DNA from 2 places in the Streptomyces pseudoechinosporeus genome. Region 2 is predicted to be linked to the other one. Evidence: riboswitches for the same ligand, from Rfam matches in the RefSeq annotation. Region 2 holds a riboswitch; the other holds the start of a gene.
What was found. A riboswitch is a leader RNA that binds a small molecule or an ion and turns the genes downstream of it on or off. The one in region 2 is predicted to bind glycine.

Region 1: another riboswitch for glycine. It lies ahead of gcvP (aminomethyl-transferring glycine dehydrogenase); the one in region 2 lies ahead of gcvT (glycine cleavage system aminomethyltransferase GcvT).

The regions. Positions count from the first base shown of each region.
Region 1 is NZ_BAAGPS010000067.1:106,157-109,948, reverse strand. It holds gene ACYVO6_RS40765 (DNA polymerase IV) at 1-1,159, shown strand, start outside; gene ACYVO6_RS40760 (PRC-barrel domain-containing protein) at 1,365-1,736, opposite strand; glycine riboswitch at 1,857-1,953, shown strand; gene gcvP (aminomethyl-transferring glycine dehydrogenase) at 2,134-3,792, shown strand, end outside.
Region 2 is NZ_BAAGPS010000003.1:107,386-111,177, reverse strand. It holds gene gcvH (glycine cleavage system protein GcvH) at 1-21, opposite strand, end outside; gene gcvT (glycine cleavage system aminomethyltransferase GcvT) at 162-1,292, opposite strand; glycine riboswitch at 1,328-1,441, opposite strand; glycine riboswitch at 1,442-1,556, opposite strand; gene ACYVO6_RS03895 (AAA family ATPase) at 1,766-2,461, shown strand; gene ACYVO6_RS03890 (enhanced serine sensitivity protein SseB) at 2,826-3,614, shown strand.

The DNA.
Region 1 (3,792 bases), on a different contig from region 2:
GGCGCCGAACGCCGCGTATCTGGTGCCCCGTTTCGGGTTCTACCGCGAGATCAGCGAGCAGGTGATGGGGCTACTGCGGGAGCTGTCGCCGCTGGTGGAGCCGCTGAGCCTGGACGAGGCGTTCGTAGATCTGGAGGCCCGGGGAGCGGCCTGGGACGAGGCTTCGGCGCGGCTGGCGGGGGCGAAGCTGCGTGCGGACATCCGGGCCGTCACCGGGCTGACCGGGTCGGTGGGGCTCGCCGCCTCCAAGATGCTCGCGAAGATCGCTTCCGAGCAGGCCAAGCCCGACGGTCTGGTAGTGATAGAGCCGGGGACGGAGCGGGAACTGCTCGCTCCCATGACGGTGCGCATCTTGCCCGGGGTGGGGCCGGCCACCGGGGACCATTTGCGGCGGGCCGGGATCACGACAGTCGGGGAGATCGCCGAGGCGGGTGAGGACGAGGTCGTGCGGCTCCTCGGGAAGGCCCACGGGATCGCGTTGTACGCCATGGCGCTGGCGCACGACGAGCGGCCCGTGGTGGCCGAGCGGGATACCAAGTCGGTGTCCGTCGAGGACACGTACGACGTGGACATCCACGACCGGGTGCGGGTGCGGATGGAGGTGCAGCGGCTCGCCGACCGGTGTGTGCGGCGGCTGCGCGGCGCGCATCTGTCGGGGCGGACCATTGTCCTCAAGGTGCGGCGGTACGACTTCTCGACGCTGACCCGTTCCGAGACGCTGCGGGGTCCCACGGACGACCCCTCGGTGGTGCGGGAGGCGGCCGCGCGGCTGCTGGAGTCCGTGGACACCACTGGCGGCGTACGGCTGCTGGGGGTCGGGGTGTCGGGGCTCGCCGACTACACGCAGGAGGATCTCTTCGCGCAAGTTCAGGCGCAGGCCGAGGCCCAGGCTCACGCGGATGAGCCGGGACATCAGACGCAGGACGAGGCGGAGGAGTCGGCCGAAGAGCAGGAGGCGCCCGCCGTGCGGCGGTGGTCCGCGGGGCATGACGTACGGCATGCCGAGTTCGGGCACGGGTGGGTGCAGGGCAGTGGCATCGGGCGGGTCACGGTGCGGTTCGAGACGCCCGACTCCGAACCCGGGCGCGTACGCACCTTCCGGATCGACGATCCGGAGCTGGAGTCGGCGGATCCGCTGCCGCTGCGCTCCGCTGGGTAACGCGGGCTGGAATCTGCGGGTCCGTTGTGGCTGGTCGCTCCCCCACTCTCGGCTTCGCCCCACTCTCGGCTTCGCTCGAGCGGGGGGACCCCCATGAGCGGGGGGACCCCCATCGCGGCGGAGCCGCATATGTCACAGCCCCGCGCCCCTAAGAGGCCTGCGGCCTCCGGGGCGCGGGTACCGCACCGGGCTTAGGCAAGCCCGCTTAGGACTCGTCCGAGCCTGCCAGGTGGCCGAAGTCGCGGTCCGGGGGCGGGGGCGGGGGTGTCACGTCGAGGCCGTAGTGGTGGTAGAGCTGGAGTTCCTGCTCCGGGGAGAGGTGGCGGCCGACGCCGAAGTCGGGGGCGTCCTTGATCAGGGCGCGGTCGAAGGGAATCCGCAAGGTTCCCTCGACCAGTTCGCTGGGCTCCAGGGGCACGAAGGCATCTCTGCCGAACAGGCCGGTGCGTATGGCCGCCCACTCCGGAGTACCGGTCGCGTCGTCGAGATAGACCTCGTCGACGGTGCCGATCTTGTGGCCGTTGCGGTCGAACGCCTTGCGGCCGATCAGGTTGCGCGGATCGATGTCGGTCTGCACGGGCCCTCCAGCTGGTCACAACTCATCCGTCAGCACTACGCATCCATAAGCACTACGAAAGAGCACTTTGCGGTGGGCGGCCACTCGGAGGGTGCCCGCTGGTACGCTGTCAACGGCCGCTGACCCCGTGCGGGAGAGTCCTCCAAGGCTTCATTGGAGGCGCCGAAGGAGCAAATCCTCCCCGGAATCTCTCAGGCCCACGTACCGCGCGGACGAGGCCACTCTGGAAAGCAGAGCGGGTGTCGACGGCTTCCGCTCTCACCGACGGTGAAAGCCGGAACGCCGTACAACCGGCGGGCCGGTGAAGCTCTCAGGTTGAGATGACAGAGGGGGAGGCCGTCCGGGCACCGCTCCGTGGTGCCCTCGAAGGTCGTGGCAGACCAGGAGGCCTCCGTAAATGACCGCCCATCGCATTCCGCTTTCCGAGCTCGAACGGGGAATCCCCTTCGAGCAGCGCCACATCGGGCCCGACACCGAGGCCCGGGCCAAGATGCTCGCGCAGGTGGGGTACGGCTCGCTCGAGGAGCTGACGGCCGCCGCGGTGCCGGAGGTGATCAAGGACGCCGAGGCGCTCGCGCTGCCGGCCGCGCGCTCCGAGGCCGAGGTCCTCACCGAGCTGCGCTCCCTCGCGGACCGTAACGAGGTCCTCGACTCGATGATCGGGCTCGGTTACTACGGCACGTTCACGCCGCCGGTGATCCTGCGCAACGTCATGGAGAACCCGGCCTGGTACACCGCGTACACCCCGTACCAGCCGGAGATCTCGCAGGGCCGCCTGGAGGCGCTGCTGAACTTCCAGACCATGGTCGCCGACCTCACGGGTCTGCCGACGTCGGGTGCCTCGCTGCTCGACGAGGGCACCGCCGCCGCCGAGGCCATGGCGCTGTCGCGGCGCGTGGGCAAGGTCAAGAACGGCGTCTTCCTCATCGACGCCGACGCGCTGCCGCAGACCATCGCCGTCATCGAGACGCGCGCCGAGCCGATCGGCGTCGAGGTCGTCGTCGCGGATCTCGGCGAGGGCATTCCGGCCGAGGTCGCCGAGCGCGGCGTGACCGGCGTGCTCCTCCAGTACCCGGGCGCCTCCGGTGCCGTACGGGACATCAAGCCTGTGATCGAGCAGGCGCATGAACTGGGCGCGATCGTCAGTGTCGCCGCCGATCTGCTGGCATTGACGCTGCTCACCTCGCCGGGGGAGCTCGGCGCCGACATCGCGGTCGGCACGACGCAGCGTTTCGGCGTACCGATGGGCTTCGGCGGGCCGCACGCCGGATACATGGCGGTGCGCGAGAAGTTCGCCCGCAACCTGCCGGGCCGTCTCGTCGGTGTCTCGCTGGACGCGGACGGCGACCAGGCATACCGGCTCGCCCTGCAGACGCGGGAGCAGCACATCCGTCGGCAGAAGGCGACCAGCAACATCTGTACGGCTCAGGTGCTGCTCGCCGTGATGGCCGGGATGTACGCGGTCTACCACGGTCCGCAGGGCCTCAGGTCGATCGCGCAGCGCACCCACCGGTACGCCACGATCCTCGCCGCGGGTCTGAAGGCGGGCGGGGTCGAGGTCGTCCACGAGGCGTACTTCGACACGGTCACCGTCCGGGTGCCGGGAAGGGCTGCCGAGATCGTCGCAGCGGCGCGTGAGGGCGGGGTCAACCTGCGTCTCGTCGACGCCGACCAGCTGTCCATCGCCTGCGACGAGACCACCACGCGGACCCAACTGGGCGCCGTCTGGACCGCGTTCGGCGTCGAGGGTGACATCGAGGCGCTGGACGCCTCCGCCGCGGACACGCTGCCCGCCGCGCTGCTGCGCACCGACGAGTACCTCACGCACCCGCTGTTTCACCAGCACCGCTCCGAGACCGCGATGCTGCGCTATCTGCGCCGCCTCGCCGACCGTGACTACGCGCTCGACCGCGGCATGATCCCGCTTGGCTCCTGCACCATGAAGCTCAACGGGACCACCGAGATGGAGCCGGTCACCTGGCCGGAGTTCGGGCAGCTGCACCCCTTCGCGCCCGCCGAACAGGTGCAGGGCTACCTCACGCTCATCCGTGAGCTG
Region 2 (3,792 bases):
CAGCTGCTGGGGGTTGCTCATGGCCTGAATTCTCCTGTACACGGGGGAGTGGTGATCAACGGATGGTCTTGCGTTACGAGACGCCGGACAAGAGACGTCGGATACGAGACGGCACACGGGAACGTACGTCACGTCGCCGCGCTGCCGAACCGCCGGCGGGACTACTTCTGGCGCTTGTAGAACGGCAGCGCCACGACCTCGTACGGCTCGTGGCTGCCCCGGATGTCCACGCCGACACCGGGCGTGCCGGGCGCGGAGTGCGCGGCGTCGACGTACGCCATCGCGATCGGCCTGCCGAGGGTCGGCGAGGGCGCGCCGGAGGTGACCTCGCCGATGACCTTGCCGTCGGCGACGACCGCGTACCCGGCGCGCGGGACGCGGCGGCCCTCGGCGACCAGGCCGACGAGGACGCGCGGCGGCGACGACTCGGCATGGGCGGCGGCCTCGGTGAGCGCCTCGCGCCCCACGAAGTCGCCCTCCTTCTCGAACTTCACGACCCGCCCGAGCCCCGCGTCGAAGGGGGTGAGCGAGGTCGACAGCTCATGCCCGTACAGCGGCATGCCCGCTTCCAGGCGCAGTGTGTCCCGGCAGGACAGTCCGCAGGGGACGAGGCCCGCAGAGGAGCCAGCCTCGGTCAGCGCCTGCCACAGCTTCTCCGCGTCGGCCGGGGCGACGAACAGCTCGAAGCCGTCCTCGCCGGTGTAGCCGGTGCGCGCGATCAGGGCCGGGACAGCGGCGACCGTGCCGGGCAGGCCCGCGTAGTACTTCAGGCCGTCGAGGTCGGCATCGGTGAGGGACTTCAGGATGCCGGGGGACTCGGGGCCCTGGACGGCGAGCAGCGCGTACGCGTCACGGTCGTCGCGTACGGCGGCATCGAAACCCCCGTGAGCCGCAGCGCGCTCGGTCAGGGCGTCCAGGACCACCTGGGAGTTGGAGGCGTTGGCCACGACCATGTATTCGGTCTCCTGGAGCCGGTACACGATCAGGTCGTCGAGGATGCCGCCGTCCTCGCGGCAGATCATGGTGTAGCGGGCGCGGCCGACCTTGACGCCGCCGATGTTCCCGACCAGCGCGTAGTCGAGCAGTGCGGCGGCCCCCGTTCCGGTGACCGTGATCTCGCCCATGTGGGAGAGGTCGAAGAGACCCGCCTTCGTACGTACGGCCATGTGCTCGTCGCGCTCGGAGCCGTACCGCAGCGGCATGTCCCAGCCGGCGAAGTCGGTCATCGTGGCGCCGAGCGAGCGATGCAGGGCATCGAGTGCTGTGCGGCGTGGAGTGGTGGTGCTGCTCATCGGACAGGGCTCCCAAGGCATGACGGCGAGGTCGTTCCTCCCCATCTGTCATCGGAACCTGAGAGGTTCGCCGTGACCGCCGACAGGCGGTGGTCATGGTTTGCACCTTGGGTGGAGCCGCTGGTCAGCGGCCCGCTTTTCAGATGTGCCTCGCCCGCGCGGTAACGGGGCCTGAGAGATTCAAGGGAGGGACTTGCTCCTTCGGCGCCCGGACACCCGTACACCTGCGTGTACATGTACCCGGAACTCTCCCGCGCGGATTCAAGCGGCCGGTATGCAGTTGGCGCGCACATCATCGCACGCATCGGTGCGGCATGGCAGGGGGGCCTTTCACAGGCGTGGGAGGCCTTTCACAGGGGTCACAGACCCGTCACAGTGATCTGTGACGGGTCTGTGGCATGGCGAGAACGAAAACGACAGGGTGCACGCATTACCTTCTCTTTACACTCGACGGGGATGGGTCTCCCGACCCCATGGGGAGGACGAACAGCGTGAACAGGACCACGGCGTACGCGACGGGTGCCGCCGTCGCACTGCCCAAGCAGCCCGCTGTCCCGGCAGTCCCGGCCAGGGAGGCGTGCGGCCCGCTCCCGGCGCCCGTCGTCCGTGATCTACGGGAGCGCGCGGGACACAGTCCGCACGGCCTGCGCTTCGGCGCGGCCGATCTCGTCGTGGTCACGGGCCTCCCGGGCAGCGGCAAGTCGACCCTGATGCGCCGCGCGGTGACGGGCGTCCGCATCGACTCGCAGGACACCCGCGACCGCTGGGACCGCCGCGTGTCCCGGTTTCTGCCGTACGCGGTCTACCGCCCCCTCGTACGGGCCGCGCACTACGCGGGCCTGCGCCGCGCCCTGCGCTCCGGCGAGGGAGTCGTCGTGCACGACTGCGGCACCCAGGCCTGGGTGCGCAGCTGGATCGCGCGCGAGGCCAAACGCCGCGGCGGCACGCTGCATCTGCTGCTCCTTGACGTCCCGCCGGACACGGCCCTGGACGGCCAGCGTGAGCGGGGCCGAGGCGTCTCGCGGTACGCCTTCGCCCGGCACCGCGCCGCGGTCGCCCGGCTGCTGCGCTCCGTCGAGAAGGGCGACCTGCCGGAGGGCTGCGGTTCGGCCGTCCTCATCGACCGGGCCGCGGCGGACGTGCTGCGGCGGATCGACTTCGGCGACTGAAACGGCCGGCGTCGGCGGGCGCTAGGGTCTGTCCGGCGGATCAGGTCGGAGGAGAGCTACGGTGCCTGGCGAGCAGAGGTGAGCGGGGTCTGGTGCGTGCAGCTGCAAGGCGGAGGATTGAGTCGACGCGATGGGGGTCCCCCCGCGCGAGCTCGATTCGAGCGTGGGGGAGTCGGCGATTGACGACAACGCGGCTGGGGGTCCCCCCACGCCCTCAAGGCAGTGGGGGAGTGCGTGCCAGCCCCCGCGTCTCCGGCATGATCCGCCGGACAGACCCTAGGGTTTCAGGCGCAGCGGTTGCTGCCCCGGCAGTGGTATCCGGCACTGGTCCCGGCAGTGGTTTTCGAGCAGGTGGTAGAGGCAGATGGACATCCCGGCACAGGCGCACCCCCATCCGCACGTCGGCTGGCCCGGCAACGAGTTGGAGGAGGTGCTCGCCGCGTCCCTAGGCGCTCCGGCGGGGCCCTCGGCGGGAGCCCGGATCGTGGAGGTCCTCGGCCGCAGCTTCCTCTGGGTGCCGCTGCCGAGCGGCGGCGGCCCGCACAGCGGTCCGCTGAACCTGCCCGCGATGGAGCTCGACGGACAGGCGTACGTCCCGGTCTTCAGCTCGGAGCAGCAGTTCCGGCAGATCGTCGGCGACCACATGCCGTATACGATCGCGCCCGCCGTCGAGTTCGCGCGCGGACTGCCGCCGCAGGTGGGCATCGCGGTGAACCCGGAGGGCACGGTCGGTATCCCGCTGCCCCCGCCCGCCGTCGCCGAACTGTGCCGCGCCGGACGCACCGAGCTGGACGGCCCCGCGAGCGGCGGCCGGGTCCGCCTGTTCGAGCCCGACTGGCAGCAGGACCCGGTGGACTTCCTGACGGCCGCCTCGACCGAGTTCGAAGCCACCGGCGCCGTACGAACCGCCCGCCGCTGCCTCGCCGCCATCGAAACCGCCGACCCGGTCCTCTTCATAGGCGTAGAACTGACCTCCTGGGACCCCGAAGCCCGCACCCTCCCCCTGGACGCCCTGGGCAGAGCCCTGACCCGAGCCCCAGCCCCCTGGCCGGTCAACCTGGTCTTCCTGGAAGCAGCCGTGGACCCGGTAACCACCTGGCTACGAGAAAGGGTCCGCCCCTTCTACCAGGGGCCCGCTGCAGCGCCCCTGTAAGGGGCGCGGGGCTGTGTCGATTTGCGGCTCCGCCGCGTGGGCGCGACCAGCCACAACGAGCCTGCAGCCCGCAATCGACATGGAGCCCCGAACTCGAATCGGCACTTACAGCGGAGGCCAGCTCCAATCGGTTCAGCCAGCGCAGCGCATAAGCTGGTTTCATATCCGAGTCAACTTC